Regions from separate parts of the Thermosediminibacter oceani DSM 16646 genome, predicted to be linked through region 3. Evidence: riboswitches for the same ligand, from Rfam matches in the RefSeq annotation. Region 3 holds a riboswitch; each other region holds the start of a gene.

Region 1 (10,044 bases), 380 kb from region 3:
GAAGCCAGGAGGGATTCCTCCAAAGAAATGTTGAGAAATTTGTTTCCGTAAAGGGAAAATATGAGGTTGAAAAACGCCATTATCACGCAAAACAGCAATAAAGCGGGGCTTTTCAGTATGATCTCTTTAATCGATGCCGGAACGCCTATTACCACAAAGAAAATGTATATCAGGAATGTGCCGAGTTCCTGAGCTCCGTTAATATTCTCGAAAAAGTCGGAGAATATGGTTACCAGAGTCACGGTGATGGTAGTTATCAAAAAATATTGGTTGCTTACCATAATTTTGAGCATGTCAAAAAGAAAGTTGCCGCCGGGCATAACTGCACCTAACAGGATGGAAAGTTTCTTGCTTATCGCTGCCACGGCAACGCCGACAGCCATGGCGGTGGCAATATCTTTCAGGGATATTTCCTTTCTCCCCCAGTAAGCGGCCGCCTTCGTTTCAGCTTCGGTATTGATGGTAGCTATGCCACCATCGGGGTATAAAATTTTGAAATTTTTTTGGAAATACTTTAGGGTAGGGATATACATGTAAAGCAGAAAGAAAGCTGCCATTACAAGGTTGTCTGAGACTATGGTGGCGTTTAAAAGGCTTTCCTGGGGTTTGAAGACGGCCGTCATAGCCACAAAGTTTACACCGCCACCGATATAGCTGGCCGTCATTATACCGCCGATCTTGCCGAGTTCCGGTATTACATTCTTTAAGAGCACCGTGGCCACAAAAGCTCCAACGCACGTGCCTAGAGCAGCCGGCCAGAAAGCTAATATCATTCTCCCGCTTTCAGTCCAAATCTTCCTGATATTGGCCTTAAATAAAAGCAACGGAATGGCTACGGGGACTACATAGCTCCATACAGCATCGTAGACAGGACTTTCAGTGGGAATAATGTTCAAGTTTGCAAGTATCAGTGCCCCAAAAAGTGCTATCACCGCACCGCTTATTTTCGCAGCCCAATCGTACTTTTGTTCCAATAAGATACTTACAGCAGCCCATCCAATAAGTACCGCCCATAGAGACCAAGCGTCGTCAGGCTTAATTAAAGTCATATCTGCCCTCCTAAAAAGGTTTTTGATAAATTTATATTCTTCACCGCATTGAATACTCCTGCTTATCAAGACAGATATACAAAACCACCTTGGTGAGCCAAGGTGGTTTTGAAATTCGCCCTTAATACCAATTCCTCCTGTATCCGCCGTAGCCGTAACCGCCGGTGGATTTATACATGTAATAGGCGAAAGCCACTACGAAGGGGGTAATGAGCTGTGTCAGCGTTAAAAAACCTATACCCCAATGGTCGTTCACGTAATGAATTAGGAAAAGCGGATTATCCCTCACCGTCTCCTCAATAAGGGCTCTGAGTATCTGGTGGTACCAAATAAAAGACCAGAACTGGTATCCCGGCGGCAGCTTTTTGGTCTGCAGGTACAAAAATCTTATTAAAAGTATCAGGCCGATAAACGAGCCGATGAGCTGGGCCGGCCACCGGCCGAAGGAAAATTCGGTCATGCGGCCCAGAACTTCCTGGTTGAAGATATTCCCTATCCTGACTATTATATACCCGAAGGAAAGCCCCAGCACCGTCCAGTCGGCTATCATGTTGGGATTGACGCCGTGCCTTCGGCAGTAGGGCCATCCTGCGAGAAACCCGCCGAGAAGCGCACCGTGCCAGGAAAGCCCCCCTTCCCATATCTTAAGCACCTGAACCGGGTCCTTTAAAAACCATTCGGGATAATTGGTGAGCACGAACATCAGGCGAGCTCCTATGACTCCCGATATTATGACGATCATTGCCAGGTTCAGCAGGAAATCCTCGTCGAGGCGCAACTTCCTGCCCATGGTGTAAAGGTAATATGAACCTACCAGGAACGAAATGGCCATGAATATTCCGTACCAGTGAACCGCAATAGGTCCTATTTTAAAAGCATACGGGCTTACGTCGATCAACATAATTTCAATTATCCTCCTCGTTTATTTTTCTTGCGCCGATAAAGTTTACTTTTATTTTATCACCAAAACCGTCTTCTGTATATAAATCGAAGCCGGTGCAAATCCTATTTTTAGGACAAGAAGAAAGGAGCTTTCCTATGGATTTTCAACGGGCGCAGGAAATCCTGAATTCATCCGATACTTACGAGGTTTTTTATCAGGGAAAACTGGTCTGGATAAAAGGGCTTAATCCTGACGACAACACCGCCGATGTGGAAATTCTCGGTGAGAAAATCCACACCAAAGTTCCGGTAAACGAGCTGGTGGAAGGCGGAAGTTTTTATTAATTTACGGGAGGTGATAGCTTGATCAGCTGCGAGGTATCCATTTACCCCATGGAGACACAGAATTCCGATCAGGTCATAAATCAGGCCCTCGCGTCCATTAAAGACAAGGGCGTCACCTGCCAGGTGGGAACCATAAGCACATATATATCCGGCCCGCCCGAGAAGGTATGGGAGTGCATACGCACCCTCTACGATGCAGCATCCGCCAGGTCAAAAGAGCTGTCTATGGTGGTCACCATTTCAAACTCCCAGGAATAATAAAATTAAAAAGCCGACCCCCTCAAAGGTCGGCTTTTTAATTCAGCTTACGGTTATCTCTGCCCTTTTAAAAATTTTCTCTATCCTTTCCGTTTCGGTAAGCACCCGGTTTTCCTCGGGGTCGTAGGCGTAAAGGGCTCCGTCAACGAGCCTGGTAACCAGTTTTCCGCAGGCCGCCGGGTTGCCCTTAAGATGCGGCGCATCCAGGATACCCAATTCGACTGCTCTTGCGATTGTATCCGGGTCGGTCCAGGGATCTTCCGCCCCCGGGTTAAGCCGTTTTATGGCTTCCAGCGTAATCATGGCCTCATCTACGAGCTGTTTTTTCCGCTCCTGTACCACCGGGTCGTTTACCAAATCCGGAAGGCCCAGGAAGGCGTTGCGTATAACGCCTCGCACTATCTTGCAGCTCTCGATTATGTCTTCGGCGGTGGCTGCGTGATGGGCCTCGCAGAAACCAACCACGTGGTATATGTGAGGCTTTATCGCCATAGCAAGATACGCCGACGACGCCAGCTGCCCCTTCGCCTGGGCCAGGTCACCCGGGAAGCTGGCAAGGCCGGCCCTTGCCTGGCGGTAAACCCTAAAGTTTTCATCCTGCAGCGATTCTATCAGCTCGATCTTGGCCAGCATCTTTGCCAGGTCCATCCGCGGAGAAAGGGACGGCGGCACGTTAAACATGTACTGGGCAATGTAGTGCTTTACACCCATCTTCTTGGCATTGTAAGCCGCCAGGAAGGCGGTCGCGACGCCTACGGTATCGTGGGCGTCCCTGAGGCTCCAGTGGTGGGATTCGTTAACTTCCACCGGAATTCCCCTTTCTCCGTGCCACTTCATCACCTGCTGGTTTTCCCTTATGGAATCCCTAAGTAACCTCGGCCCCCGCTTATCCAGCACGTTGTACCAGCACAGCGGCACGGCACACCAGGCATTTTTAATTGTCTCATTTAATAGTTCCGCAAACTCTATCAAATGGCTGGTACCGCTGTAGCAGCGAAGCAGCGGGTAATTTCCGCGGCGGGAAGCCCGGTAAAGGGCCAGGAAGTCCTCCCTAGAACGGACCGGCACACCCCCGGCTCCATCGAGCCTCCGGTCCATTTTGTCCTGCTCGAAGAAGTACTCCTGGGCGTTCTGATCCGGTGCAATGGAAATCACGTCAAGTACCTTTGCCTCCGCGACCTTTTCGATGGCCTCTATCGTAGCCTCAAGAGAAGGTAGGCCCAGGTGGTGTCTCAGGATGGGGTAAGGGTACTTGGATTCGATGCGCGATATCAGGTCTTCGGGGTAAGTCTCCTCGGTGGAACGCCTATAGCCTTTAAGGAATCCGATAACCTCGTCTATATCCTCCAGGCCGTTGAAAATCTTCGTAAAAATGCCACTTTCTTCCGCAACCTTCGCTGTGGGTTCAGTGCCTCCGAAAATCCACTTAATCCCCGAGTCAAGACCATGGGCTTTAATTTTTTCCTTCAGTTCCTTCAGCACTTCCCTCAGCGGCTCCGGAGTAAGCCGGTAACCTACACCCACGTAATCGGGCATTCTTTCCTTAACCGCAGCGATCAATTCGTCTATGGAAACGGCCGCACCCAAAAACTCGACCTCATATCCTTCCCGTTCGGCCAGTGAGAGAAAGTTCATAACACCCGCTACGTGCACGCAGCTGCCGATGGTCGCCCCAAGAATCCTTTTCATCACGCCACCACCTCCTCTTCGGTACGTTTAATCTCGAGGTAACCGTTTTGGGCAAATTCGTGGATTTCCGCCGGGCTCAAGCCCGCCAGCCCGAGCTTGTCGACGGTCCTGCCCTGTTCCCAGAAATTCACTCCGGTCATCATATTGGCAAGGCGGATTATCGTATCTATTGCCGGGGTCTCGATGCCCAGATTTTTGGCCAGTGATGAAATGGGAACGAGACTAAAAGGCACGTCTTCGTAAATGTACCGGGTCTTAAGATCCTTCGGCGCCGTGAGGCCCTTGTACGCCGGATTGTTCTGTATGGCTTCGTATATGGAGTTCCCGCGGGCGCCGTAGGAATCCTCCAACCACTGCATCGCCGATATCGCCTTTACGCCCAGGGCTCTTGCTACTTTCATTCTTTCGGCATCGAGCTTTTCCAGCATCTGACCTATACTCGGGGTTATTCCCTCCAGGTAATATTCAAATGTCTGGCCCCTTTCTATATGGCCGCTGTTTAAGAGCGTAGGAGCAGGGTGGAATATCGCACCGAAATTGTTGAGGCTGGTTTCCATAACGTCTCTGGCGGGTTTGAACTGCGGATAGGCTGCGGATAAAAGACGTATCACCATCCACGTCTTCTTCGCCGGAATAGCGGACAGCTTGACTTCGTTCTTCACGCTGAATATCTTGGCACTGCTGGGCCCCGTAGCCCTGCAGGCGTATATGAAAGTCTGCGCCTCGGCAACTATCACATTTTTCGTGCACCCGGACTTTCGCAGGGTCTCGTAAACTTCCAGCGCTCCGCAGGTACGGCCGGGGTTCAACACGATGATCTGATCGTCCTTAATGTAAGGCGCCATCTGCTCCGCCAGCTCCCTATGGGCAGTGGCGGGAGTGGTGACCATTATGATATCCGAACCATCTATCGCTTCTCTTATGTCGGTGGTGACCACGGAAAGCCTGCCCTCGCCTTCCACGGCGCCGGTCAAATGTATTTTTGGGTCTTTTATCAATTCCCTTATCTTTTCTTCGGACCTGTTGTAAAGGTTAACCGTAAAGCCCATCAACCCCAAATACCCTGCCATGGCAAGGCCGCCGTTACCCGCCCCTATTACAGTATAACGCACCTCTTCCGGCCTCTTAATCATCGATATTCCCCCTTTCTTCCGGTTTTAAGGCAAAATTAAAAGCTATGGAGGACCATAGCTTTAATCGGGCTAATACTACCCTCATGCTACAAACCTCCTCTTTCCACGCTTACGAGGTTAGCTGACGGGTTCGGGTTGAAGAGGTAACCCTACTCCTCATAATAGGGTCTCATTCCCTATTATGAAGGAGATTCACCCCAAGTGTTGGGTCCCCCGCTTCTTTCTATGGGGTAGGCCATAGAAAGAACTCAGCGTTCAAGATTATAGCATTCTTTTTTATTGTAAGGAAAATTATATCAAAATTAGATTTCTGTGTCAACCGGGTTACTCAAAATATTTTTAGCAATATATTTTATTTTATGATAATGTCATTTTATGACTATTTTTCCCTTTTATGGCAATGAGTTCTAGGCCATTCAAAAAGAGAACCAGCCTTCCATTCCACCCCGGGCAACTATAAACGTTTTCAATAGTAATATAACAGTTGTGCGGGTGGAATACAACGGAAAATATATGAAACCGTACCATTTGTTAGCCTTTACAGAAAAGAGGATGCAAAAGCATCCTCTTCAGACTGTCGACAAAGTAACTGTCGACAGTCTTTTTTTGCAAAAGCTAGTACAAAAATCATCAGCTTTTTAGTAAAATTAAAGAAGATACAAAAATATTGTGGGGCGATGAAATGTTAACGAAGAAAAATCGAGAAATAATAGAGCAGGTAGAATTAGTAAGCATCGATAGCTTAGTACCTCAAGACCATCTCCTTAGGGCAGTAGAAGAAAGCATCGACTTTAATTTCATTTATGATGAAGTAAAAGACCTATATAGCGAAAATACAGGAAGACCTAGTATTGACCCGGTAGTGTTAATTAAGCTACTCATGCTCCAAGCATTGTATGGAATCCGCTCCATGCGCCAAACCATCAGAGAAGTAGAAGTCAATGTAGCTTACCGTTGGTTTTTAGGCTATGGATTACAAGAAAAAATACCTCACTTTTCAACTTTTGGAAAAAACTATGAACGGCGGTTTAAGGAAAGTGATCTATTTGAAAAGATATTCGAGCGGGTGTTGATGGAAGCAATAGAATGCGGGTTTGTTAAAACAGATGCAGTATTTATCGATGCTACTCACATAAAAGCCAGTGCCAATAAGAATAAATATATCGAGAAAGTCGCTAAGCAACGGACTCAAAAATATAAGGAAGAACTTTTAAAAGAAATCAACGCCGAACGGGAAGCAAACGGTAAAAAGCCCTTTGAAGAAGAAGATGATGATGACGATAACAACAAAGGAGAAAATAGCTCTAAAAAAGTCAGGGTAAGCACCACAGATCCTGAAAGTGGGATGTTTCAAAAAGGGGAAAAAGAGCGCTGCTTTGCCTACACAGCTTCTGTAGCCTGTGACCGGAACAACTTTTGTCCTTGGTGTCAAAATAGCACCTGGAAATGTTCATGACAGCCAGGTATTCTCCGATTTATTTCAAGAAGTAAACGATAAATTTTCTAAAATAGAGGCGGTAGTGGTTGATGCAGGCTACAAAACCCCCGGGATATGCAGAGAAATCATTGAGGCAGGAGCGCTTCCCGTTATGCCCTACAAGAGGCCGATGACCAAAGATGGCTACTTTAAAAAACGCGAATACGTCTATGACGAATATTATGATTGTTACATATGCCCCAACAACCAAATATTAGAATACAGCACCACCAACCGGGCGGGATACCGGGAATATAGGAGCAACCCCCAAATATGCTGTAAATGTCCCATGCGCCTACAGTGCACCAAAAGTAAAAATTACACAAAAATCATAACTCGGCATATATGGGAGCATTACATAGAAATAGCGGAAGATATAAGACACACCCAATGGGGTAAAGAACTATACAAAATGCGCGGCCAGACCATCGAGCGGGTATTTGCCGATGCGAAGGAAAAGCATGGCATGCGCTATACAAATCTACGAGGCTTGAGGAAAGTTGGACATTACCTCACGCTTCTTTTCGCATGCATGAATTTAAAAAAGCTGGCTTTATGGAAGAAAAGACGGGGAACGTTTCCGCCAACAGTCCCCGCTTTACATTCGTTTTTCTTAAAAATTTTCTTCGCCTTCAACAAAAAGCCGCTTTTAGGTTATGCATCCTAAAAGCGGCTTTGTCTACAAGCTGAAGAGGATGCAAAAGCATCCTCTTTTCTGTCCAAAACCTACCATAAGTTTCCCTTTAATTTTTATATTCTACTGTTAAATTTGTTCAATACATCTTGTTTCAATGTCTTGAATTGCCCATCTTTTTGTTCCAGTTCTTTTTCCTTTGTATCGAGATTGTCTATATTGAATTTACCTTGATTTAGAGAAACGATAGAATAAACACCCGGCGAGTCGGTTGCCTTAAGAAATAGCAAATACCTCTTGCCTTTCTCCATTAAAGTTACGCCTTCGCGAATTAATTAGTGTCATTGTTATATCATTTACTCTTCTTTTTTGCAAGAGGTATTTCCCACTTTTTATTATATTTGATAATATAAACCAGTATCTTTCTATACAAGCAGTTCAAGGTCATTCAAAAAGAAAACCAGCCTTCCATTCTACCCTGGGCAACTATTAATATATTCATTAGCAGTATAATAGGTGTGCGAGTAGAAAAGCTATGCTGAATAAATGGGAAGGGGCCCGCCATGCGGGAGGATCCCGTGCATTCGTACATCTATATAAAAAAACTGCCACATTAGTGGAAAAAGCTCCATGATGTGGCAGCAAACACGGTAGCTTCCGTAGCTTTCAATTTTCTTTTATTTTACTGACGTTAAATTGAATATACTTCTTCACCAATGCATCAAAAGAAATAAGATCTAATTCTTTAAAAAAGTTTTCTCGATTAGGATGTTGTTTAACAGATTTTACAGCTGACAAATTATATCTTACAGCTTCATTTAAATCGACCATATTATATAATAACTTATCTTTTATTTGTTCAAATATCAATTCGCCACGATGACTATTAATAAAAACAAGAGAAGTTCCTTTGTCATCATCCATTTCGGGCAACAAATTTTGTACTCCCCAAAAATCTGCAAGAGTAATATCACTTTGCCTATGTAAAGTTTTAAAATTACATGCATGACACGAAGGGCGTAAACAAATTTTCTTCAAAAATGCTTGCATAAAAAAATCTTTATCGAAAGATTCTATATGCTTCATGCCATTATCAAACGATAAAAACATAGAGAATCGTTTCCAACCTTGTTTTTTATTTCTGAAAGAAACTCTTCTCACTGGTGCACCAATATTATTTTCATGATAAGAAATATATTTTTTCCATACTTTAGTGGACGGTACTCCAAAGCAAATAAAATCTACGCATAATAAGTTATCATAAAGCTTTCTTAAATAACTTTTTAATCCAGCAATTTGGCATGGTGTCCCTGTAAACAAGACTTGCCTTCTTTGTTTTAAAAATTTCTCCGCCTGTTTGTACATATCTCCAATTTTACTCTGGACATATTTAGAACCATGAAAATTGCTCAGAGATTCCCGCGATTCCGCATAACTATGTACTACTGTAAAATCTTCATCGAAACCTGCCCCAAAAACAACACCACCAGAATTAATCACCTGTTCTGCAATCAACGTAAATGTACCGCCGGAAGAACTGTCCATGCGGATCTTTTCATCCTTATTAATACAAGCATATGCCTTTGGTTCATTATTTACCGGTGTATTATTCAAAACCGGACAGACTTTTTCACACAAGCCGCAATTAATACATTTGTCATGATTGACAAACCCCTCTTTTACTTTAGGCATTTCTTTTGTTTTAGAAACAGCTTTTTCAGAGATCCGAGTTAAGCCGGACTTTTCATCCGGAGTAACGTCTAGCCCCTCGCTTAAGGCTGCATTTACTTTCTTATATAATGCGGAATTTCAAAGGGAATCTCGATGGAAAATTCAATGAATCCTTCATAATTGTTATTTTCATCGTACCATGGCGTTTGATAGATTAATTTTTTTACGCCATTTTTTTCGATCGTATAGCAGTTTTTGGTTTGGGTTTCAAGCATATTTTTTAATTTACTCCTGGCCGGCTCGGGGTGGCAATCCAGAACGTTCTTGCCGATGAGATCAGCGCCGCCGCTTTTTTCGAACGTCTTGCAGGCCTTCTCATTCATGTAGAGTATTTTCCCCTCTGCATCACATACGGTGATTGCCACAGGGAGCTTTTGGACCCACTTTTGTTCCATATTTAACCACGCTCCTATATGCGATTTCTCTATTTGATGAAGTATTATTATATTCTTTATTTACTTTGATAAATCCTCCAGCGCTTTTCGTTTTTGTTTCGGTTACGCACCACAAAAAATAAGCTGACTGGGATTTCCAGCCAGCTTTTATTTTATCTTACTTTTGTTTTTTCAAGCCTTTCGGGGTTACTTTATCTTCTACCTTCCGCAGTATAAGATCGAATAAAATCGCCAAAATTGCTGCGGGGATGGCGCCGGCCAAAATTAAATTTCTATCGGCTACCCGTAGACCGCGGTCAATAAGGTCGCCTAATCCGCCGGCACCGATAAATGTCGCCAGCGCAGCAACTCCAATCGTTAAGACGGTCGCCGTCCGAACCCCCGCCATAATGACCGGCAAGGAAAGCGGAAGCTCCACCATCCATAAAATTTGACGCGATGTCATTCCCAT
Region 2 (10,044 bases), 760 kb from region 3:
CCTTATTTATTTACACCGCACGTCCTTCAGCTTGATTCCCTGTAATACCATGCAACTAATCTTTTAACAATTATAATACTAGACATTCTTTAAAGGTCGTATGGCCTTACTTTTTCAATTTCCTTAATTATTATAACATAAGTTGAAGGTATGCGGTATCTATAACTTTTAACCTTTTTGACACAGCAGCTTTTAAAAATTTTTATAAAAGCCTTTCCATTATAGTTATATCAACCCATTTCCCGTCTAAAAGACCGTGCTTTTCATAAGTTCCGACTTCCCTGAAACCTAAAGACCTGTACAAACCCTTGGCTATTCTATTTTCCTTAAACACGCTTAATACCATCTTATGAAACCCCTGCTTTCTCGCCGTTTCTATAAGCGAACCTAGAAGAACCTTCCCCAGTCCTTTTCCTCTCATCTCTCTTTCTATATAAATGGATATATCCGACACACCGCTGTAGCAGCATCTGGCATTAAATACGTTCAATGAAGCCCATCCGTGAACTTTACCAGCATCATCTTCTATTACCAGAACCTTATATCTTTCGCCTCTTTCCAGAAGCCATTTTCTCATTTCGTCTTCGGTCCTTGGCCTTGTCTCCAGGGTTGCAATCCTATCTTCTATCCCCTGATTATATATTTTTGTTATTGACGGGATGTCCTCCAGAGTGGCTTCCCTTACCCCATATTCCACTGGTCATTCCTCCTATTTGAAGGCCTTTATATAGGCACCGGCGAAAGCACCGTCCACTGAATTCAAATCTATTTCCTTCACTAATTCCATAATTCCTTTTTTATCAATCAATAATTCTTTGATTATATCCTTTGTATATATATGGACGGGATCAATCTCTATATTCTTAAATCCTACCTTTTGCAGTATTTCTCTATACTCTTCAATTTTAATTGTTCCGGCTATGCATCCGGCCCAAAGTTCCACCTGCTTTTTTATATCTTCGGGAACATCCTTCAAAGCGACGATGTCAGCTATAGCCAGCCTTCCGCCTTTCTTTAATACCCTGTAGGCCTCCTTCAATGCCTTTTCCTTATCTTCGCAGAGGTTGATAACGCAGTTGGATATTATAACATCTACCGTTTCGTCACCCAAGGGAATATCTTCTATATATCCCTTTATAAATTCTACGTTGGTTACTCCCATCTTCTCCTTGTTCTTATTTGCAAGAGCTAACATTTCATCGGTCATATCGAGCCCGTATACTTTTCCGGTATCGCCAACATATTTTGAGGCAATTAGGACGTCTATTCCTCCTCCGCTACCTAAGTCAAGAACCGTCTCGCCTTCCTTTAGATCGGCTAAAACTATGGGATTTGCACACCCCAATGAAAGATTAACCGCTTCTTCGGGTAATCCTTTTAAATCCTCTTCATTATAAAAGGTAATATCATCTACATCTCCGCAGCAAGATGAACCGCAGGAACAACAGCTAGACTTCGAACCCTTCTCCGCTTTTTTAGCTATATTACTATAATATTCCTTCACCTTCTCCTTTACATTAAATTCCATTTTCTAAACCCCTTTCTTTGAAATTTTAACACCCTATCCCCTTGACTTTACATTATTATTGTATAATAAAATAATTGTATATTGCAACTATCTATTAAAAAAAATAATATAGGTAGACACCCAGGAAGGCTCAGCATTTTTTAATAACCATATATAAGCGTTGTAAGCTAACCCTTTTTCTACTGCATCGGATGCACTAACGATCCCGCCCGATCGAACTCACCAGCCAGCGCCCATCCACCTTCTCGAGTGTCAGCTGCTCGATATGATAGCGATCATCGCCGGCCGGCAGCACTTTAACCTGTACAACTGCCCGATTTCTGGAAACTTGAGCACCATCCGTCATACACCCGCATGTTTCTCAATTCCTTTCGAGAGGTTCGATCTTCGTAACTATAAGCGTGACGACGCAGCAAAGACTCCTATGAGCGACTTTTGTAATACCATACAACTAAGCTTTTAACTAAGCTTTTGATAATTATAATACCTTCTCCAACCAAATACAACGGCCAATAAAGAAGTACCGCTATCCCTACTGCATGCATATCCCCTCCGGGAAAGTAATAAACCGGCAAAAAGTAAAGAACCAGAAAATTAATCATAAACAAAACCACGAGCATTACAACACCACAAAGGACATTAAATTCTGAGATAAAAAAACCTAATAAGATAGTAATTACTGCCAGGATTCCGCCAGCCATTAAGAGAAAATCTTTATACTCAAGGTTCAGCAGAAAGGAGAATCTCTCATATTCATGTTCCGGAGTTACTAACACATTAAAATACGACCTTCCGATAATTAGAACCAAGAGTAGGATTGCTAAATATAGGAGAGCTAAAAAAGGTAAAAATCTCTCCGCAAAACGTTCCAAGGCGAATCACCCTTTTTTTTAAAGCGCTAAAAGAAAATTTAGCTAATGATAAAGGCCGTAATGGCTTTATTGTTTAAATTTCCTTAATTATTATAACATGATTAAAGGTCTGCGGTATCTATAAATATAGCTATGTAATTTACCCAAGAATCGGACCTCTGTTTATGATATACTCCAACAAACACTAAGTGGGAGCATGCCTGCTCCCACTCCATTTACCTAGACTATTTCTTTAGGAACTATACTTCTTGTCCTTCCTATTAACTCCAAGTTTTTCAAATTAGGGAAATGCTTTTTAAAGATGCTGAAGTAAACCCTTTCTTCCCGGCTGGGTATTTTGGCTAAATCAGTATCTATCGCCTCTTTCACGACTTCATCGTTTTTTACCCATTCGGATAATATTCCGCTGGTTCCCGTTCCGTGTGCAAATTTGGCCTTCTTTCTCCATGCTATCTCTTTAGGCAGGTACCTTTCAGCAACTTTGCGCACAATCCACTTTTCAATCTTTTCTTCTCCATATATCTTATACTTTTCATCTAGAGAAAAAGCGTAATTTATAACTTCCCTGTCGAGGAACGGCGCCCTTGCTTTAATCGAGTGGGCTGCGGTGATGCGTTCTACTCTTTGAAACCCCGTATTATGCAGGCTGTTTATCAAAGTAAGGAGTTCCTCCGTTAAATTAGTAACTGAAGGCGCCTTTAGATATTCGTATCCGCCAAAAAGTTCATCGGCGCCCTCGCCGATTAAAACTACCTGCACGTACCGGCTGGCAAGGCGGGCGGCAAAATACGTCGCCACCGAGCCCCTTACCAGGGCGGGATCAAAGGACTCTAAATGGTAGATCACGTCCGGCAAAATATCTATGACATCTTCTTTACTATATTCTTCAACATGGTGAGTTGTACCCAAGAAATCGGAAACCATTTGCGAATAATATAGATCATCGGAACCTTTTACGCCCACCGCAAAAGAGTGAAGCTCTCCTTTGACGTATTGTCTTGTAATTGCAGCGATAAGGCTGGAATCAAGGCCGCCGCTTAGAAACACACCTACGGGTTTGTCCGACATCAGCCTTTTCTTCACGGCTTCATTTAATCTCCTGTCTAAATCATCCACCAGTTTTTCTAAATTCGATTCTTTTACTTCTGCGGCACAAATCCTATCATACTGAAAAAAGCCCTCTTTATCGGTATAATAATAACCATTCGGAAATTCCCTTATATTTTCAGCTATATTCAATAAGGCTTTTATTTCAGAAGCAAAATACATTTTTCCACTCTTGTCTTCACTGTAATACAAGGGCCTAGCTCCCAACACATCTCTGGCTGCAAAAAAACCCTCCGGACCCGATATCGCAAAAGCAAATACACCATCAAGTTTGGACACCATATCGGAGCCCAATTCTTCATAAAGATGGATCAATACTTCACCGTCGTAATCCGTTTTAAATTCATGGCCTCTGCTCAAAAGCCACGCTTTCAGTTCATCGTAATTATATATTTCTCCGTCAAAAACTAAGGCTATAGTATGATCTTCGTTGAACAAGGGTTGATTAAAGTCGCCTAAATCTTTCATTGCTGATTTATTGCAGCCCAAAGTAACATTATTCGATGTATATAACTTTTTTTGATTAGAACCCTCTTTTAACATTCCTTCCAGCATATTGTCCACTTTTTCGGTATCGCAACCACCCAGACACCCGGCTATCCTGTACATGACACCACCTCCGGAAGAAAAATAAAAAGCTATGAAGACTCATAGCTTTTTAGCAATAGTATTTAAGCTATAAATCTCCTCTCGGTACGCTTACGAGGTTAGCTGACGGGTTCGGGTTGAAGAGGTAACCCTACCCCTTCTTAATACGGGTTTTGCCCCTCTTAAGAAGGAGATTCACCCCATAAAGTTGGGTCCCCCGCTTCTTTCTATGGCTAGGCCATAGAAAGAACTCAGCGATTTAGATTATAGCAACTTTATTTAATTTGCCTTATATTATAACAGCAAAAGAATCTAATGTCAAATAACGTTCTAACCTTTATTTATCAGATGGTATATTCCTACTGTTTTTTCGACTTCCAGAACAAATGCTATACCCTTGCCCGGCTTGTCAAGCTCTGCAGCGTTTGAAATAGCTTCCAAAACCTTTTCCGTTTTTGTCCTGTCAATCAAGGTTAAAACTATTTCTTTTTCCGGCTCGATCGGTATGCCGAACAGCTTTGCATTTTCATGTATTCCCGTTCCACGCCCGTCTATGATTGTACCGCCCTCGGCTCCGGCCTTTTTTGCGGCTTCAACCACTTCTTCCGCAAAGCCTTTATTTACAATCGTTACAATTAGGTCAAATTTAATATTACAATCCTCTATCATTTAAATTCCCTCCTGCATTTTTCAACAAATGAATAACCCCTAGGAGTTCTTTAATATTTATAACAAAGCCTATCCCGTTTCCAGGCTTATTCAGCTTTACCTCATCCGTAATCGCTTGCAGGACATCTTTCACCTTATCCTCTTTGACAAGGGTAAGTATGATTTCCTTTTCCGGCGCAAAATTTATCCCCAGAAAATCAAGAAAAGACCTTTTGGCGGTCCCCCTTCCAAAAAGGATCGTCCCACCTTCAGCTCCAGCCCTTTTGCTGGCTCCAACCACCTTGCTTGCTTTACCCTTATTTACAATTGTTACGATGAGTTTAAAACTCTCGTCCACTGTAAGTCCGCCTTTCATCACCGAGCTTCTCCTTCCTGCTGTATAAAACCCCAAGGATAAGAATTGAAAGTATCGGTGTCAAAGCCACAAGGGAAACCATTCCGAACCCATCCATCAGAGGATTTCTGCCTTCGAGCTGCTTTGCCACTCCAACGGTCATCGACAATATAAACGTGACCGTCATCGGCCCCGTTGCCGCGCCTCCCGCATCAAAGGCGATAGCTACAAACTCGGAAGAGACATATTTTGTCATCAACAATGCTATTATATATCCCGGTACGATAAAATACCAGAGTGAAATTCCTGTAAGGACTCTAATCATCGACAGCGCAACGGAAAATGCTACGCCAATACATAAGGTATAAATCATTATTTTTTTATTAATATGCCCGCTGGAAGCTTTTTCAACTTCTATGGCTAGAACCTGTACTGCAGGCTCGGCCATAATAACTGCGAATCCCATCAGAAACCCAATAGGGATTAAAATCCAGTTATAATCTAACGAGCCTATAGTCATACCCATCAATTCGCCTACGGGTAAGAAACCAACGTGCACTCCCTGCAGGAATAGAGCAAGCCCCGCAAACGTCAGTATGATCCCTTTGACTATTTTTATTAAATGCCGTTTCGGCAGTTTTAACAAAAAAATTTGAAAAAAGACAAACACGACGACGAGGGGGGTCAATGCGACGGCAACATCCCTCAATACAGCGGAAAAACCTTCAAACAGTGCGCTTATCATTTGTAAAACACCCCCAATAATAAAACTGCCAAAATCGGCCCTATGGATGCCAAGGCGATCAATCCAAAGCTATCGCTGGACGATGTCCTTTTCCCGGTGACCGAAGCCACACCCACCCCGAGGGCGAGTATAAACGGCACCGTCATGGGACCTGTGGTTACTCCTCCGGCATCGAAGGATACGGCTACGAATTCCGGTGCAGTAACCAGCGCCAGCAAAAATACTAAAGCGTATCCGATAACCAGCAAATAATTGATTGGGATTCTTAAGAATATGCGAAGCAGGGCTAAAGAGACGAAAATGCCCACTCCACACGCCACCGCCGTTACGATGATGAACTTATTTATGGCTCCGTCCGAGACCGCATCAACCTGTGCTGCCAATACCTGAACATCGGGCTCAGCTGTTTTTTGCAAGAGGAAATTCCCCATTTTTGCAAAGGTTTTTCCCCAGGCACCGGTGGGGAATTTTTATGTTAACTTAATTGCCTCATGAGTGATTGCCTCATCCGGTAGCTTTGACCATCAAAGATCAATAGGTAACTGTGGTGTATTAGCCGGTCAATCATTGCTGCTGTCATCTGCTCATCGTAGAAAATGCTCGCCCAGCGGCTGAATTCCAGGTTAGTGGTAATTACTACACTGCGACGTTCATAGCAGTCCGAAATCACCTGAAAAAGTAGCTGCGCTCCTTCGCGGTCCAAAGGAACATAGCCCCATTCGTCGCAGATCAGAAGATCTGGTTTGGAAAGCTGTTTCAGTAACCCGGAAAGTTCACCTCCCTTCCGGGCTTCCACCAGCCGGTTTACCAGCGCTGCAGTGCGGAAAAACTTTACGTTGTAGCCTTTTTTACAGGCCTCCACACCGATGGCGGTGGCAAGATGGGTTTTGCCGGTTCCCACGTTGCCGTAAAGGATCAGGTTTTTCTTTTCTTCGAGAAATTTGCAATCTTTTAGGTCCTGCGGTGTAAGCCCCTGCGGGAGTTTGATTTCATCGAATATGTAGCCGGCAAAGGTCTTTATCGTGTAAAAGCCCGCATTTTTCAAAAGCCTGTCCTTTCGGCTTGCGTCTCTGTGCTCCAGTTCTAATCTTAGCAGCTTCAGCAGGTATTCTTCATGGCTTTGAGCCTCGATCTTGTCGCAGTTTTCCACTAGATTGCGGCTGAGTTTTAATGCTTTACAGCAGGCGGCGATTTCGTCCTTCAGCATAAATTGGCACCGCCTTTCAGAAAGGCTTTGTCATAGTCTTCTGCATTGAAGCGGAATGCAGTGAGTTCAGGAACCCCTTCCGGAATCTTTACCGGCTCCAACTGCGGGGTTATACCCGTTATCCTGTTATGGATGGCTACGAGGCTGTCTAAATCCTGCACTCCGTAAAGGAGAGCCTCGGCTACAGCGTTCACAGCCTGTTCAAAACTGCTTTTGGTACAAAGCACAGCCAAAGCCTTGAGCGCTTTGCCGCGCTCACTTTTGCTTAAGCCGTCGAGGTATTCCCGGAGTGGGTCCGGCAGCATGCTGTATATTCCCGAATACTTAAGGGCTCCCGGACAGCGGGAAAGCTGGGTAAGATATGGCAGCCAGTCCATGCTTTCTTGCTTGTTGTCCCCGTAAAGCCGCCGGTGGCGCACGATTTCCCGGTGGCTCTCATCCAGCGGTATGACCTCATGGGCTGTTATCTTTACAAGCACCCGGCTGTTGGCGTATTTGGGGGCGGTAGAGTATAGGTGCTTTCCACCGTTCAAGCTGAATTTGGCGTAGGCGTTGGTTTTGACTGTTATGTAACCGGCTACCTCGTAAGGAACGGTAGGCAGCTCAAGCAGAGCCTTACGGTCTTCATTAAAAAGTTCGGCTATGGATGCCTCCTTCCGGTAGTGTTCGCGGTGCATGTCCCGGTCGCACAATCGTAAAAGTTCGCGGTTAAAATCCTCCAGCTTTTCAAACCTGGGGACCGGGACAAGGAAGTTGCGCCGGTGGTATCCCACCTTGTTTTCCACATTACCCTTTTCATGGCCGGAAGCAGGGTTACAGAATACCGCTTCAAAACCATAGTGCTGCTTGAACCTCAGGAAGGCGTCGGTTAGTTTGCGCTCTCCATTTTTCGAGAGTTTCACGATAGTGCTGGCGTTATCAAACCATAGCTTACGGGGTACTCCCCCCAAGTGTTCAAATATGTCCTTAAGTCCCTGAAACAGGCATTCCTGGTTTTCTCCCTTGAAAAGCTGGGTATATCCTACGTTACTGTAGGGAAACGACAGGTTCAGATAAAATCCGTGATGCAGCGTCCCGTTTTCGTAAAAGTCTGCCTCACCGAAATCCACCTGCGCTTCACCCGGGATATGTTCCAGCGGCAGACGACATGAGTTGTCCTGGTACAATTCTTTTTTTCTCATGGCTACGTAGCCTGCTACGGTGCGGTAAGAACAGTTAAACTTATCTTGGTATTTTTCACAGAGCCTGTCATAAATCCTTTTGGCGGTATGCCTCTGCTTTTTGCGAGCTTTTTTATCTTCTTCAAGCCACTGATCTATATCCGCCTTGAAAGGGTCGAGTTTTGGGAAGGTATGTTTAACTTCTTCAACTTTAACCCTGGTGTTCCAGTCTTCTTGATAAATATACTTGCGTATAGTTTTTCGGTCTTTTTGGAATTCCCGGGCTATCTCGCTGATATTTTGCCCTTTCATAAAGAACGCTTTTCTGATATTATCAATATGGGTCATTGTGAGCATCCTCCAATCCTCCCTTGCAGTTAAGATTTCCCTAACTACAAGGGTAAAGGTTTTTAGGGGTGCCTGCAATGACCTTTGCAAATTTGGGGATTTTTGAGTTGCAAAAGTGGGGATTTTATTTTGCAACTCTGTCCATTTTAATTATGCAATAAACAGCTCAGCAATGGTCACGGCAAAACCTATTAAAAACCCGAAAAACAATATGAGCCACAGTTTGCCCTTCGTGACCAGCGAAGAACCTATCATTTCTCCTACGGGCAAAAAACCCACCTTAGCTCCGATCAGAAAAAGGATAAGCCCCAGCATGACCAAAACGGCACCGCCGATGAAATTCACAAAAACCTCGGTCGGAAGTTTGGCTACCGTAAGCTGCAATATCGTCACCAATACGGCAATCGGGACGACTGCGCTAATAACTTCTACTACCGTTTCTTTAACGTTCAAATGGACCCCTCCCTTAATAGACGATCATGACGTTTGCGATGAATGATTATAAGATCCGTTATACCGTGGTTTCTTTATATTTGCTCCCGTGGAAATAGTTAGGAATGATTTTTCGAATGTATTTACGAGAATCATAAAAGGCTGCGGTAAGAAAAGGGTTGGTTTGCGAAAGTTTAGAGTCCATCTGAACTGTAAAACCGATATGAAATTCCCCCGGCACCAAAGGACAATCTATTTTCCGGTTATCTGCGAAGGTAAGAGCAACGGACGTGTACGCAGAGTCGATGGAAAAAATAAAAAGGTATTTATGAGGATGAGCATCCGGGGGATTCAGGTCTGAAAAGTCGGCAGGTATTAATTGAAATATTAAAAATATTATGAATAAACTCGCCGCTATATACCTTCTAACCTTTAACGGCATTTAAACCTCCCTAAACATATGATTTTACTGTCCTCTATAAAATTATAGCATATTAAACCCTTATTATGAAACCTTCTTTAAGACAAGCCGGTTCTTATTTTTAAAAAACTGAGTTAAATTATTTATCCACATAGTTTTCAATAATTATTTCAGAAGAATCTATTAATAAATATTCCACCCCGCTATCATAAGAAATTTTCACTTTTATGGGTTCTTTCAATATTTCCATCATCTCTTCTTTTTGTTCTTCAGTAAACGCATTGTAATTTGGTATATTGGTAATTTTCGTGACATATAAAGCATAGGGAATTTTGCCCGGAATCAAATTAACTGGATTGTCTTTTACATTACCAAAAATATTAAAAGGAGTTGACAAATATTTTCTTATTTTATCGGATAAAAATGCCGTTACTACTATATTATAAATCGGTTGATCGGTCTTATTTTCTATATATAGATCGAAAATCAAATATGGTGATTCAACTTTTTCTGACGGCTTTATCATAATTTTGGGCGTAACTTTAAAGCGTTTACTTTCCTCTAATTTTATCCATTTAACGCCGCTTTCTATTGTCATATCAAAGGCGTTGTCTATATTCGACTTCAAGGGAA
Region 3 (10,044 bases):
TCGTCCAGGAGCACCGGCTCGAATTTCGAGAAGAACCCCAGCACTCCGCCCAGTTCCAAAACCATCTCCTTGGTCTTCTTCACCGCTTCCCGTGAAGAATTTTCGTTCAGGCTGACGTTGAATTCCCTGATCATGTCGAAGAGCACCGCTATTGCTCCCGCGGTGTTGAAGTCGTCGTCCATAGCATCTTTGAATTTATTTTTGTTTTCAAGCTGTCTCCTTAAATACTCCTCCTCTTCGCCGTTCAACGGCCGTTCGGGGGCTGCGTTTTCCAGGTGCTCCATGGCGTAAAGGGCGTTATAAAGGCGCTCCAGGGCGCTCTTTGATTGATCCAAGAGCTCCCGGCTGAAATTTATGGGGCTTCTGTAGTGGGAGGAAAGCATCAGAAACCTCAGCACTTCCGGATTGTATTCCTTCAGTATATCCCTGACCGTGAAAAAATTTCCTAAAGACTTGGACATCTTCTCGTTGTTTATATTAAGGTAACCGACGTGCATAAAGAACCTGGCAAAGGGTTTGCCGGTGAAGGCTTCGCTCTGGGCCACCTCGTTTTCGTGGTGGGGGAATATGAGGTCCGGTCCACCGCCGTGGATGTCAATAGTTTCTCCCAGGTGTTTCATGGCCATTGCCGAGCACTCGATGTGCCACCCGGGCCTTCCCTCGCCCCATGGGCTGGGCCAGGAAGGCTCCCCCGGCTTTTTGGCTTTCCAGAGGGCGAAATCTATCGGGTCCTTCTTTTTCTCTCCGGGCTCCACCCTGGCTCCGGCCTCCAGTTCCTCCAGGTTCTGCCCGGAAAGCTTGCCGTAACCCGGGAATTTCCTGGCGGCGAAGTAAACGTCCCCTCCCACCTCGTAAGCGTAACCCTTTTCGATAAGAACCTTTATGAATTCGATGATATCCTCGATGTGCTCGGTGGCCCTGGGGTGCACGTCGGCCCTTTTTATGTTGAGAGCGTCAGCGTCTTTGAAGTATTCTTTGATAAACCTGTCCCCCAGCTCTTTGACCGTAACGCCTTCTTCGTTGGCTCTCTTTATCATCTTGTCGTCTATATCGGTGAAGTTCTGCACGAACTTCACCTCATAACCCTTATACTTTAAATAATTCCTTATAACATCAAAAGTTATGAACACCCGGGCGTTCCCCACGTGAAAAAAGTCGTAAACCGTGGGGCCGCAGGTGTAAATGGTCACTTTGTTGCCGTTAAGCGGTATGAACTCCTCTTTCCTTCTCGTCAGGGTGTTGTAGATCCTCATCCTTCACCCTCCTCTCAAGCCAGTCGATCTTTTTCTCCAGTTCTTCCAGCTTTCTCTGCAAGCTTCTCATCATGTCGGCCACCGGGTCCGGCAGCAGGTGATGGTCCAGGTCGACTTTCGTAAAGTCTTCTCTTGCAAAATCGATTTTCTTCCTTACGACGGCCTTCCCGGGCACACCCACCACGGTGCAATTGGGCGGTACATCCTTTAAAACTACCGCACCGGCGCCGATCTTGCAGTTGTCGCCGATCTTTATCGGGCCCAGGACTTTGGCCCCGGCACCTACGACTATATTATTACCAAGGGTTGGGTGTCTTTTGCCCTTCTCCTTGCCGGTGCCTCCCAGGGTAACTCCCTGGTAAAGGGTGACGTTGTCGCCTATTTCCGTGGTCTCGCCGATGACGACACCCATACCGTGGTCTATGAAAAACCCCTTTCCTATTTTAGCACCGGGGTGAATCTCGATGCCCGTTAAAAACCTTGCCACCTGGGATATGATCCTGGCTATAAGGAAAAGCTTTCTGTTATAAAAGAAATGAGCTATGCGGTGCATCAGGATGGCGTGAAACCCGGGATAGCACAGTATTACCTCCAGTACGCTCTTCACTGCCGGATCCCGCTCGAACACCACTTTTATGTCATCCCTGATAGTCTTTAAAAACGACATTGCTTTTGCCTCCTTTCATTCTTGGTGCTTGTTTAGGTGTAAATAAAAAGGCCCTTCACCTCTGCAGAGGCGAAAGGCCCGCGGTCCCACTCTGATTTTTAGCTCTTTTAGATAACGGCCTAAGCCGCAGGCCTCTACTTTATTTCAAGGCCTGAACTCCGGGGTGCAATTTCGGTCCCGCCTTTCCTTAAAACCGCTCTCAGCCGCCGGCGGTTTCTCTCTGTAAGGGATTTCGGGCCTACGATCCCCATCACAGTTTTTTCGTATTGATTTTTATATTTATGATAATAGAATTTCCGACTAAAGTCAAGGGAATTCCAATTCCCCTTTCACGTTAAAACCCCACCTTAAATGGTGGGGTTTACTCAATTTCTATCATCACGGGCACGACGCCGCTTTCTATCATTCCGAGCATTTCCGCAGCTTTTTTGGAAAGGTCAATGTGGCGGCCTTTTACGTAAGGGCCTCGGTCATTTATAACTACCGCTACGCTTTTGCCGTTTTCCAGATTGGTAACTTTTACCCTGGTTCCAAAAGGCAGGTACCTGTGAGCCGCTGTTAGCGATTCCTGGTTGAACACCTGGCCGCTGGCCGTCCTTTTGCCGTGAAAACCCGGCCCGTACCAGGAAGCCTTGCCCGTAAACACCTTTTTGCGCGACGGCAGCTTACTTACCTGCCTTTCGACCGCACTCTTTTCCCGCACGGCCGAATAGCATACAGGCCTTGACTTAACGTTAACGACAGGCATGGCCGCCGTCTCGCTCCCCTTTACAGGCCCCACAGTAAAAACCATTAGCAGGGCTGCGATTATAGCCGCGGCAAATTTCCCGGCCAATTTACCCCTCCTTTCTCCGCCTCCGGGGTTAGCTGACGGGTTAGGGCCGAAAGGTAGCCCCTCCCTTTCGGGATTCACCCCAAAAACTGGTTCCCCCGTATTCGCTTTTCGCGAAATTCGGCGTACTGTAGATTTATAGGCAAAATAAAAAAGTGAGGTTTTCAATCCTCACTTTTATTTATTCCCATTTCTACAATTTTTTAATCAAGCATATAGCCTGGGCTGAAATACCTTCCCCCCTACCCTCAAAGCCCATACCTTCCGTTGTGGTCGCCTTCACGCTCACCTTTTCTTTCGCTATATTCAGCGCCTCCGCTATGTTCTGCCGCATCTTTTCTATGAAGGGCGAAAGCTTTGGCTTTTCGGCGCATATTACCGAGTCTATGTTCACCACCCCGAAGCCCTCCCGCTTCAGCAGCTCTCCCACCTTTTTAAGGAGCAGGATGCTGCTTATGTCTTTGTATTTGGGATCGGTGTCGGGGAAGTGGGTGCCGATGTCTCCGAGAGCAGCGGCCCCCAGCAGCGCATCGTTAATAGCGTGAACCAGCACGTCCGCATCGGAATGGCCCAGCAGGCCTTTTTCAAAGGGGATTACCACACCGCCCAGCACGAGCCTTCTTCCCTCCACCAGGCGGTGGGCGTCGTAACCTATTCCTACACGCATCCTTCATCACCTCTTGAAATCGCCGTAGCCCATGTTCATGAAGGCTTCGGCCACAATCATGTCCTCCGGGGTAGTTATTTTTATGTTTTCGTAAGCGCCTTCGATCATCCTGACCGGATACCCCAGCCGTTCCACCAGAACCGTATCATCGGTGCCGTAAAACCCGCTTTTTCTTGCTTCTTCGTGGGCTCTCAGAATCAGATTGTATTCAAAAGTCTGGGGGGTCTGGATGGCCCAGAGGGTGCTCCTCGCGGGAGTATTTATTATGAGCCCCTTGTCCACAACCTTTATGGTGTCCTTTACCGGCACCCCTACGCCGACGGCCCTGTATTTTACAGCAGCTTCGATACTGTTTTTTATCATCGTTTTCGTCACGAAAGGCCGCACACCATCGTGTATAACAACAATATCGGTTTGAGGAGAGCAGCTCCTCAAACCGTTGTAAACGGAGTCCTGTCGTTCCCGTCCTCCCTCTACAAGTTTGACTTTTTTAAAACAATAAGGGATAAGTACCTCCTGTTCGGCCAAAAAAATATCGGAAGGACCTACCACCAGGATTATTTCCCCAATTTCCTCCAGGCTCTCAAAAGTACTGAGGGTATAGTAGAGAATGGGGCGGCCTTTCAGCATCAGAAACTGCTTGCTCAAGGTAGAGTTCATGCGCCTGCCCCTGCCGCCGGCTGCAATCACCGCCGCAATTTTCATCAAAGTCACCCCGTACTACATCGATTTCGGCTTGGCGAAGATCATCCTGCCAGCAGCGGTCTGCAGCACACTGGTAACCATGACCCCTATGGTTTCGCCTATGTGCTTTTTACCTCCATCGACGACTATCATTGTGCCGTCGTCGAGATAAGCGACCCCCTGGCCCGATTCCTTTCCGTCTTTAATGACCTGCACCACCATCTCTTCTCCCGGGAGTACTACGGGTTTTACCGCGTTTGCCAGCTCGTTTATGTTTAAGACGGGAACATTATGGAGTTCGGCAACCTTGTTCAGGTTGAAATCGTTGGTTATTATTTTACCGTCGAGTATCTGAGCGAGTTTGACTAATTTGCTGTCCACCTCGGATATGTCCTCAAAATCTCCTTCGTAAATCTTTACGTCTATTTTCATTTCCTTCTGCATCCTGTTCAGTATATCGAGCCCTCTGCGCCCGCGGTTCCTCTTGAGCACATCGGAAGAGTCGGCTATATGTCTGAGTTCCTCCAGCACGAAACCAGGTACTACGATGGGTCCTTCCAGAAAACCGGTCTTGCATATATCGGCTATGCGGCCGTCGATTATGACGCTGGTATCCAGTATCTTGGGCTTTAGCCGGTTAGGCGCAGCCGCCGCGGGTTGCTTTTTCTGTACGGTAGGTATGGGTATGAGGGCCGAGAGCTCCTCCCGTTTCTTTATTGCTACACTGGCTCCGAGGTAGCCCAGCACAACGTTGGCCACCACGAGAAGGTAAGGCCCAATCCACGGGATGCTGAGCAGCGCCCTTGAAAACAGGTTGGCGATTATAAGTCCCATAAGTAGGCCCAGAAACCCGTATAGTATATCCCGCATCGGAGTTTTCTGCAGCTTGCTTTCCAACCATTCCCTGGTCTTTGTTCCCCATAATATGAATCTCGGACTTAATAAATAGAATATTATTGCGAAAACCAAAGCACCTATGACCTTTCCGGCAATAACGGTGGGTTCGCTTATAATAGCAAGTTTCAGAAAATCGTTCAGGCGAAACAACAGCACCGTCATTTCATACCCTAAAGCCAGGCCTAAGAGGGTAAGAGTAGCACGTATGATTCTGTGTATCACTGTGTTATCACCTCCTATATAAAGTATTGCCGATTTTTAGCCCAGTTTTTCCTTACATCACATTATATAATATATTTATTCTTAAATCCATATTAGGATAGAAAAACCTACCATAAATTGGAGGTATAAAAAGAACGCCCTTATCCTAACGCATTTTCTATCATTTCATGGGCGCTCTTCTCGTCGATATTTTTGGAAAGTGCAATTTCGCTTACGAGGATCTGCTTGGCGTTCTCAAACATCCTTCTCTCTCCGGCGGAAAGGCCCTTTTCCTTCTCTCTCAGGCCCAAGTTTCTCACTACTTCGGCTACCTGGAATATGTTACCGCTCTTTATCTTTTCCATATTGGCCCTGTATCTATGGTTCCAGTTAGCGGGCATCTTGCTCTTTTCGCCGCGAAGGATTTTCAAAACCTGGTCTATCTCTTCATCGCTCACAATCTGACGGACGCCTATCTCCTTGACGCTGTTTATGGGGATCATTACCCTCATGTTTCCGAAAGGCATTCTCATCACGTAGTATTTCTGTTTTTCTCCCAGGATTTCCTTCTCTTCAATCGCCTCTATTATCCCGGCGCCGTGCATGGGATAGACCACTTTGTCTCCTATATTGAACATCCCGCAGGCCTCCTAAGCTTTTTACTGATATTAAATTAACATAAAATACCTCTATTGTCAAGTTAAATTTTTATTATACTATAAATGCCGGAATAATGTCAACGGATTTTTTAACTGCGTTGCAAAGGAGGCTTCACATTATTCTCTATATTCTTACTTAAGTTTGACAAATTCACGAATTCCTGGATATAATAAGACTTGTAAGAATAAATAGGGGGAATAGCAATGAAGGACCTGATCTGCGATGAATTTCAGGCCACAGTCTCCCAGTGCCTTGTGAGGCACAAAAGCATAATAGATGTTCTTACAAAGCTCCAGGAAACCGTAAGCCGCATTAACCGAGCCATCGCTAAGTCCGTTACACTCTGCGGCTGCGTCGAAGTCAACGCCAAAAAACAGCAAATCCCCAGCGACATCAGCCTTCAGGAGCTCAGCGCATACATGAATACCCACCTAAAGGGCAACCTGTGCCCCAACTGCAGGGAAGTGCTGGAACAGGAACTGGGAAATCACCTCTTCTACCTGGCAGCCCTCTGTAATCTTCTGGATCTTAATCTCTACGACGTGTTCGTTGAAGAAAACGAAAAGCTCTCCACCCTTGGTATTTACAGCTTATCCTGACATTTTCAACGGATCAATCAAAAGCGGCTTCTATAGCGTCTTTCAGTTCCTTTACCCCCGAAATGTCGATGCCTACCGTATTTTTTAAATCCCTCATGTTGTCATAGGGGATTATCGCTTCTTTAAAGCCTAGCTTTGCGGCTTCGTTCACCCTCTTTTCAATGTAGCCTACGGACCTTACCTCGCCCGCAAGACCCACTTCCCCTATGATCACCACATCCCTTACCGGTTTGTTCTTAAAACTCGATACTATTGCGGTGATAACCGCAAGATCCACGGCCGGTTCGGTGAGTTTTATCCCGCCGGCCGCATTGATATAAACGTCTTCATGGGCGAGATTAAGCCCTAATTTTTTTTCCAAAACGGCGATCAGAAGGGCGGCCCTGTTGTAATCTATACCTGAAGTCTGCCGGCGGGGAAGGTTGAATCCGGTGGGGCAGGTAAGCGCCTGGACTTCTACCAGCAGGGGCCTTGTACCTTCCATGGTGCACACCACCGCAGAACCCGGAGAATTTCCGAGCCTGCCCGAAAGCAGGAATTTAGACGGACTGTCAACTTCCGCCAGCCCGGAAGTCTGCATCTCGAAAATGCCTATCTCGTTAGTTGACCCGAATCTGTTCTTCACCGCCCTCAGCACGCGGTAAGACTGGTATCTCTCGCCTTCAAAATACAGCACGCAGTCGACCATGTGCTCCAAAGTCCTGGGGCCCGCGAGACTCCCCTCTTTGGTGACGTGTCCCACTATGAATACGGCGGTGCCCGTTTCCTTGGAAAGTTTGAGAAGCCGAAGGGTGGCTTCCCTTACCTGGCTGATGCTGCCCGGAGCTGACTCGAGCTCTGGAAGGTAGGCGGTCTGTATGGAATCTATTATGACCACCTGGGGCGAAAGCTCCCTTACATGCTTTTCCACTACATCCAAATTGTTTTCCGCTACTATGTACAGGTGCCCGCCGGAAATCCCCAGCCTTTCGGCTCGCAGCTTTACCTGTTTGGCCGATTCTTCGCCGGTGACGTAGAGAACAATTTTCCCGGTGGCGCCGAGCTTTGCCGCCGCCTGCAGCATCAGCGTGGATTTCCCTATACCCGGGTCTCCACCCACCAGCACCAGGCTGCCGGGAACGATACCCCCACCTAGCACCCTGTCGAGCTCCAAAAGACCCGTCTTTATCCGCTCCTCCTCCGAATAATCTATTTCGCTTAAAAGGAGGGGTTTTTGGTGTTCAGAAAGAAATGACACTCCGGCACTTCGAGTTACCTGCTCTTCCGCAAAGCTGTTCCAGCTTCCGCAATCGGGGCATCTGCCCATCCACTTGACCGACTCAAAGCCGCACTGTTGGCAGACAAAGCGCCTTTTACTTTTCAAAATCCTCTCCCTCCCTCAATATTACTGCCGGCAAAGTTCAACACCCGGCGTGGCCCGCCGGGTGTTTTGCCGCCGAACTGTGCTTTTGTCCGGTTATTCACCGGTATTTGCCACGGACACTTCCTTCTTATGGAAGGTCAACCTGTCATCCTGGACATCCACCAGTACCGTATCGCCTTGAGATACATTGCCCTTTAGAATTTCTTCGGAAAGATTGTCTTCTACCTCTTTCTGGATGACCCTCCTTAAAGGCCTTGCACCGTACATGGGATCGAATCCCTTCTTCACTAGCCATTCCTTGGCCCTGTCGGATACCTCGATACTTATGTCGTTCTCCTTCAGCCTTTCGTTGACCTGCTTCAGCATCAGATCCACGATCTTTTTCATGTGCTCTTCGTTCAGGGGGTGGAAAACTATTATCTCGTCTACCCTGTTGATGAACTCGGGCCTGAAGGTGCGCCGCAGTTCTTCCAGCACCCTGTCCTTCATCTCGGAGTAATTTTTGGTCTCTTCGTCCCTGGGAGTAAAACCTAGGGTCCTGGCCCGCTGGATGAGGTTTGCACCCACGTTGGAGGTCATAATTATAACGGTGTTTTTGAAGTCCACGGTCCTGCCCTGGGCGTCGGTAAGCCTGCCGTCCTCAAGAATCTGCAGCAGTATGTTGAAAACGTCGGGATGAGCCTTCTCGATCTCGTCAAACAGAATTACCGAATAAGGTTTCCTGCGCACCTTTTCGGTAAGTTCACCGCCCTCCTCGTATCCCACGTATCCCGGAGGAGCACCTATCATGCGGGAAACGGCGAATTTCTCCATGTATTCGGACATGTCCAGCCTTATCATGGCGTCCTCATCGCCGAACATGGCTTCAGCCAGGGCCCTGGCCAGCTCGGTTTTGCCGACACCGGTGGGGCCGAGGAATATAAAGGAGCCTACCGGCCGCCTGGGGTCCTTAAGGCCTGCGCGGGCCCTGCGGATAGCCCTTGCCACGGCCTCTACAGCCTCATCCTGGCCTATCACCCTCTGGTGTAGGATTTCCTCCATCCTGAGGAGACGCTCGGACTCCTCTTCGGTCATGCGCTCCACGGGTATGCCGGTCCAGTTGGAAACTATCCCTGCTATATCCGCCGCAGTCACCGTAGCATTTTCGAGCTTTTTCTCCTGCTGCCAGCGGGTTTTCAGGCTGTCAACCTTGGCTTTGATCTCATGTTCCTTATCCCGGAGCCTTGCTGCCTTTTCGAATTCCTGGGCCCTGATGGCGGCGTCCTTCTCCTTGCGCACGGCATCCAGTTCGTCTTCCAGTTCCTTGAGCTCCGGAGGCGCTGTCAGGCTCTGCAGCCTCACCCTGGAAGCAGCCTCGTCTATAAGGTCTACAGCCTTGTCAGGCAGGTATCTGTCGGTGATATATCGGGCCGAAAGTTTGGCCGCGGCTACCAAGGCTTCGTCGGAAATTTTCACCCTGTGATGGGCTTCGTACTTGTCCCTTAAGCCTTCCAGTATCTTAATGGTGTCTTCCACCGAAGGTTCTTCGACTATGATGGGCTGGAATCGCCTTTCCAGCGCCGGGTCCTTTTCTACGTGCTTCCTGTACTCGTCCAGGGTGGTCGCACCGATCGTCTGCAGTTCGCCCCTGGCGAGGGAGGGCTTTAATATATTCGAAGCGTCTATGGCCCCCTCGGCGGCTCCGGCTCCGATTATGGTGTGCATCTCATCTATGAAGAGGATGACATTGCCCGCCTGTTTAACCTCGTTGATCACCTTTTTGAGCCTTTCTTCAAACTCTCCCCTGAACTTGGTGCCCGCCACGAGGGAAGCCAGATCAAGGCTCACGATCCGCTTATCTTTCAGAATTTCGGGCACCTCTCCCTCGACTATCCTCTGGGCTAGCCCCTCCACTATGGCGGTTTTGCCTACACCGGGCTCACCGATAAGGCACGGGTTGTTCTTGGTCCGCCTGGTAAGCACCTGTATTACCCGCTCTATTTCTTTCTGCCGGCCTATAACCGGGTCCAGCTTGCCCTCGGCGGCAAGTTCGGTCAGATCCCTGCTGAACTGGTTCAGGGTCGGCGTGTTGCCCGACTTCCGGAAGCCGGGGTGCCCCTTTACGTCGGAACCCAGCAGGGACAGCACCTCGGTCCGGGCTCTTTCCAGGCTCACCCCCAGGTTCGCCAGCACCTGAGCGGCTACACCTTCGCCCTCCCTGATGAGGCCGAGGAGTATGTGT

What was found. Region 3 has a riboswitch for cyclic di-AMP ahead of TOCE_RS10660 (septal ring lytic transglycosylase RlpA family protein). Riboswitches for the same ligand answer to the same signal wherever they lie in the genome.
Region 1: it holds a riboswitch for cyclic di-AMP, as region 3 does, so the genes downstream of both, TOCE_RS01200 (NAD/NADP-dependent octopine/nopaline dehydrogenase family protein) here and TOCE_RS10660 (septal ring lytic transglycosylase RlpA family protein) in region 3, are expected to answer to the same signal.
Region 2: it holds a riboswitch for cyclic di-AMP, as region 3 does, so the genes downstream of both, asnB (asparagine synthase B) here and TOCE_RS10660 (septal ring lytic transglycosylase RlpA family protein) in region 3, are expected to answer to the same signal.

Annotation. Positions count from the first base shown of each region.
Region 1 covers NC_014377.1:220,822-230,865, reverse strand. Annotated here, with positions in the region: gene TOCE_RS01225 (DUF819 family protein) at 1-1,049, opposite strand, end outside; gene TOCE_RS01220 (prolipoprotein diacylglyceryl transferase) at 1,171-1,953, opposite strand; gene TOCE_RS01215 (H-type small acid-soluble spore protein) at 2,088-2,276, shown strand; gene TOCE_RS01210 (YkoF family thiamine/hydroxymethylpyrimidine-binding protein) at 2,295-2,534, shown strand; gene TOCE_RS01205 (cobalamin B12-binding domain-containing protein) at 2,577-4,223, opposite strand; gene TOCE_RS01200 (NAD/NADP-dependent octopine/nopaline dehydrogenase family protein) at 4,223-5,356, opposite strand; cyclic di-AMP (ydaO/yuaA leader) riboswitch at 5,449-5,620, opposite strand; partial or broken gene TOCE_RS11810 (IS1182 family transposase) at 6,039-7,500, shown strand; gene TOCE_RS01185 (Coenzyme F420 hydrogenase/dehydrogenase, beta subunit C-terminal domain) at 8,134-9,159, opposite strand; gene TOCE_RS01180 (PAS domain-containing protein) at 9,252-9,593, opposite strand; gene TOCE_RS01175 (ABC transporter permease) at 9,751-10,044, opposite strand, start outside.
Region 2 covers NC_014377.1:602,308-612,351, reverse strand. Annotated here, with positions in the region: gene TOCE_RS03075 (arsinothricin resistance N-acetyltransferase ArsN1 family A) at 203-697, opposite strand; gene arsM (arsenite methyltransferase) at 710-1,528, opposite strand; gene TOCE_RS03065 (hypothetical protein) at 1,951-2,400, opposite strand; gene asnB (asparagine synthase B) at 2,620-4,116, opposite strand; cyclic di-AMP (ydaO/yuaA leader) riboswitch at 4,190-4,362, opposite strand; gene TOCE_RS12400 (P-II family nitrogen regulator) at 4,426-4,764, opposite strand; gene TOCE_RS12395 (P-II family nitrogen regulator) at 4,748-5,119, opposite strand; gene TOCE_RS03045 (DUF1538 domain-containing protein) at 5,085-5,843, opposite strand; partial or broken gene TOCE_RS03040 (DUF1538 domain-containing protein) at 5,840-6,247, opposite strand; gene istB (IS21-like element helper ATPase IstB) at 6,319-7,050, opposite strand; gene istA (IS21 family transposase) at 7,044-8,558, opposite strand; gene TOCE_RS03025 (DUF1538 family protein) at 8,709-9,011, opposite strand; gene TOCE_RS03015 (hypothetical protein) at 9,551-10,044, opposite strand, start outside.
Region 3 covers NC_014377.1:2,119,299-2,129,342, forward strand. Annotated here, with positions in the region: gene cysS (cysteine--tRNA ligase) at 1-1,253, opposite strand, end outside; gene cysE (serine O-acetyltransferase) at 1,201-1,920, opposite strand; gene TOCE_RS10660 (septal ring lytic transglycosylase RlpA family protein) at 2,282-2,755, opposite strand; cyclic di-AMP (ydaO/yuaA leader) riboswitch at 2,758-2,888, opposite strand; gene ispF (2-C-methyl-D-erythritol 2,4-cyclodiphosphate synthase) at 2,946-3,419, opposite strand; gene ispD (2-C-methyl-D-erythritol 4-phosphate cytidylyltransferase) at 3,426-4,124, opposite strand; gene TOCE_RS10675 (PIN/TRAM domain-containing protein) at 4,140-5,222, opposite strand; gene TOCE_RS10680 (CarD family transcriptional regulator) at 5,363-5,839, opposite strand; gene TOCE_RS10685 (nucleoside triphosphate pyrophosphohydrolase family protein) at 6,065-6,460, shown strand; gene radA (DNA repair protein RadA) at 6,474-7,823, opposite strand; gene TOCE_RS10695 (ATP-dependent Clp protease ATP-binding subunit) at 7,917-10,044, opposite strand, start outside.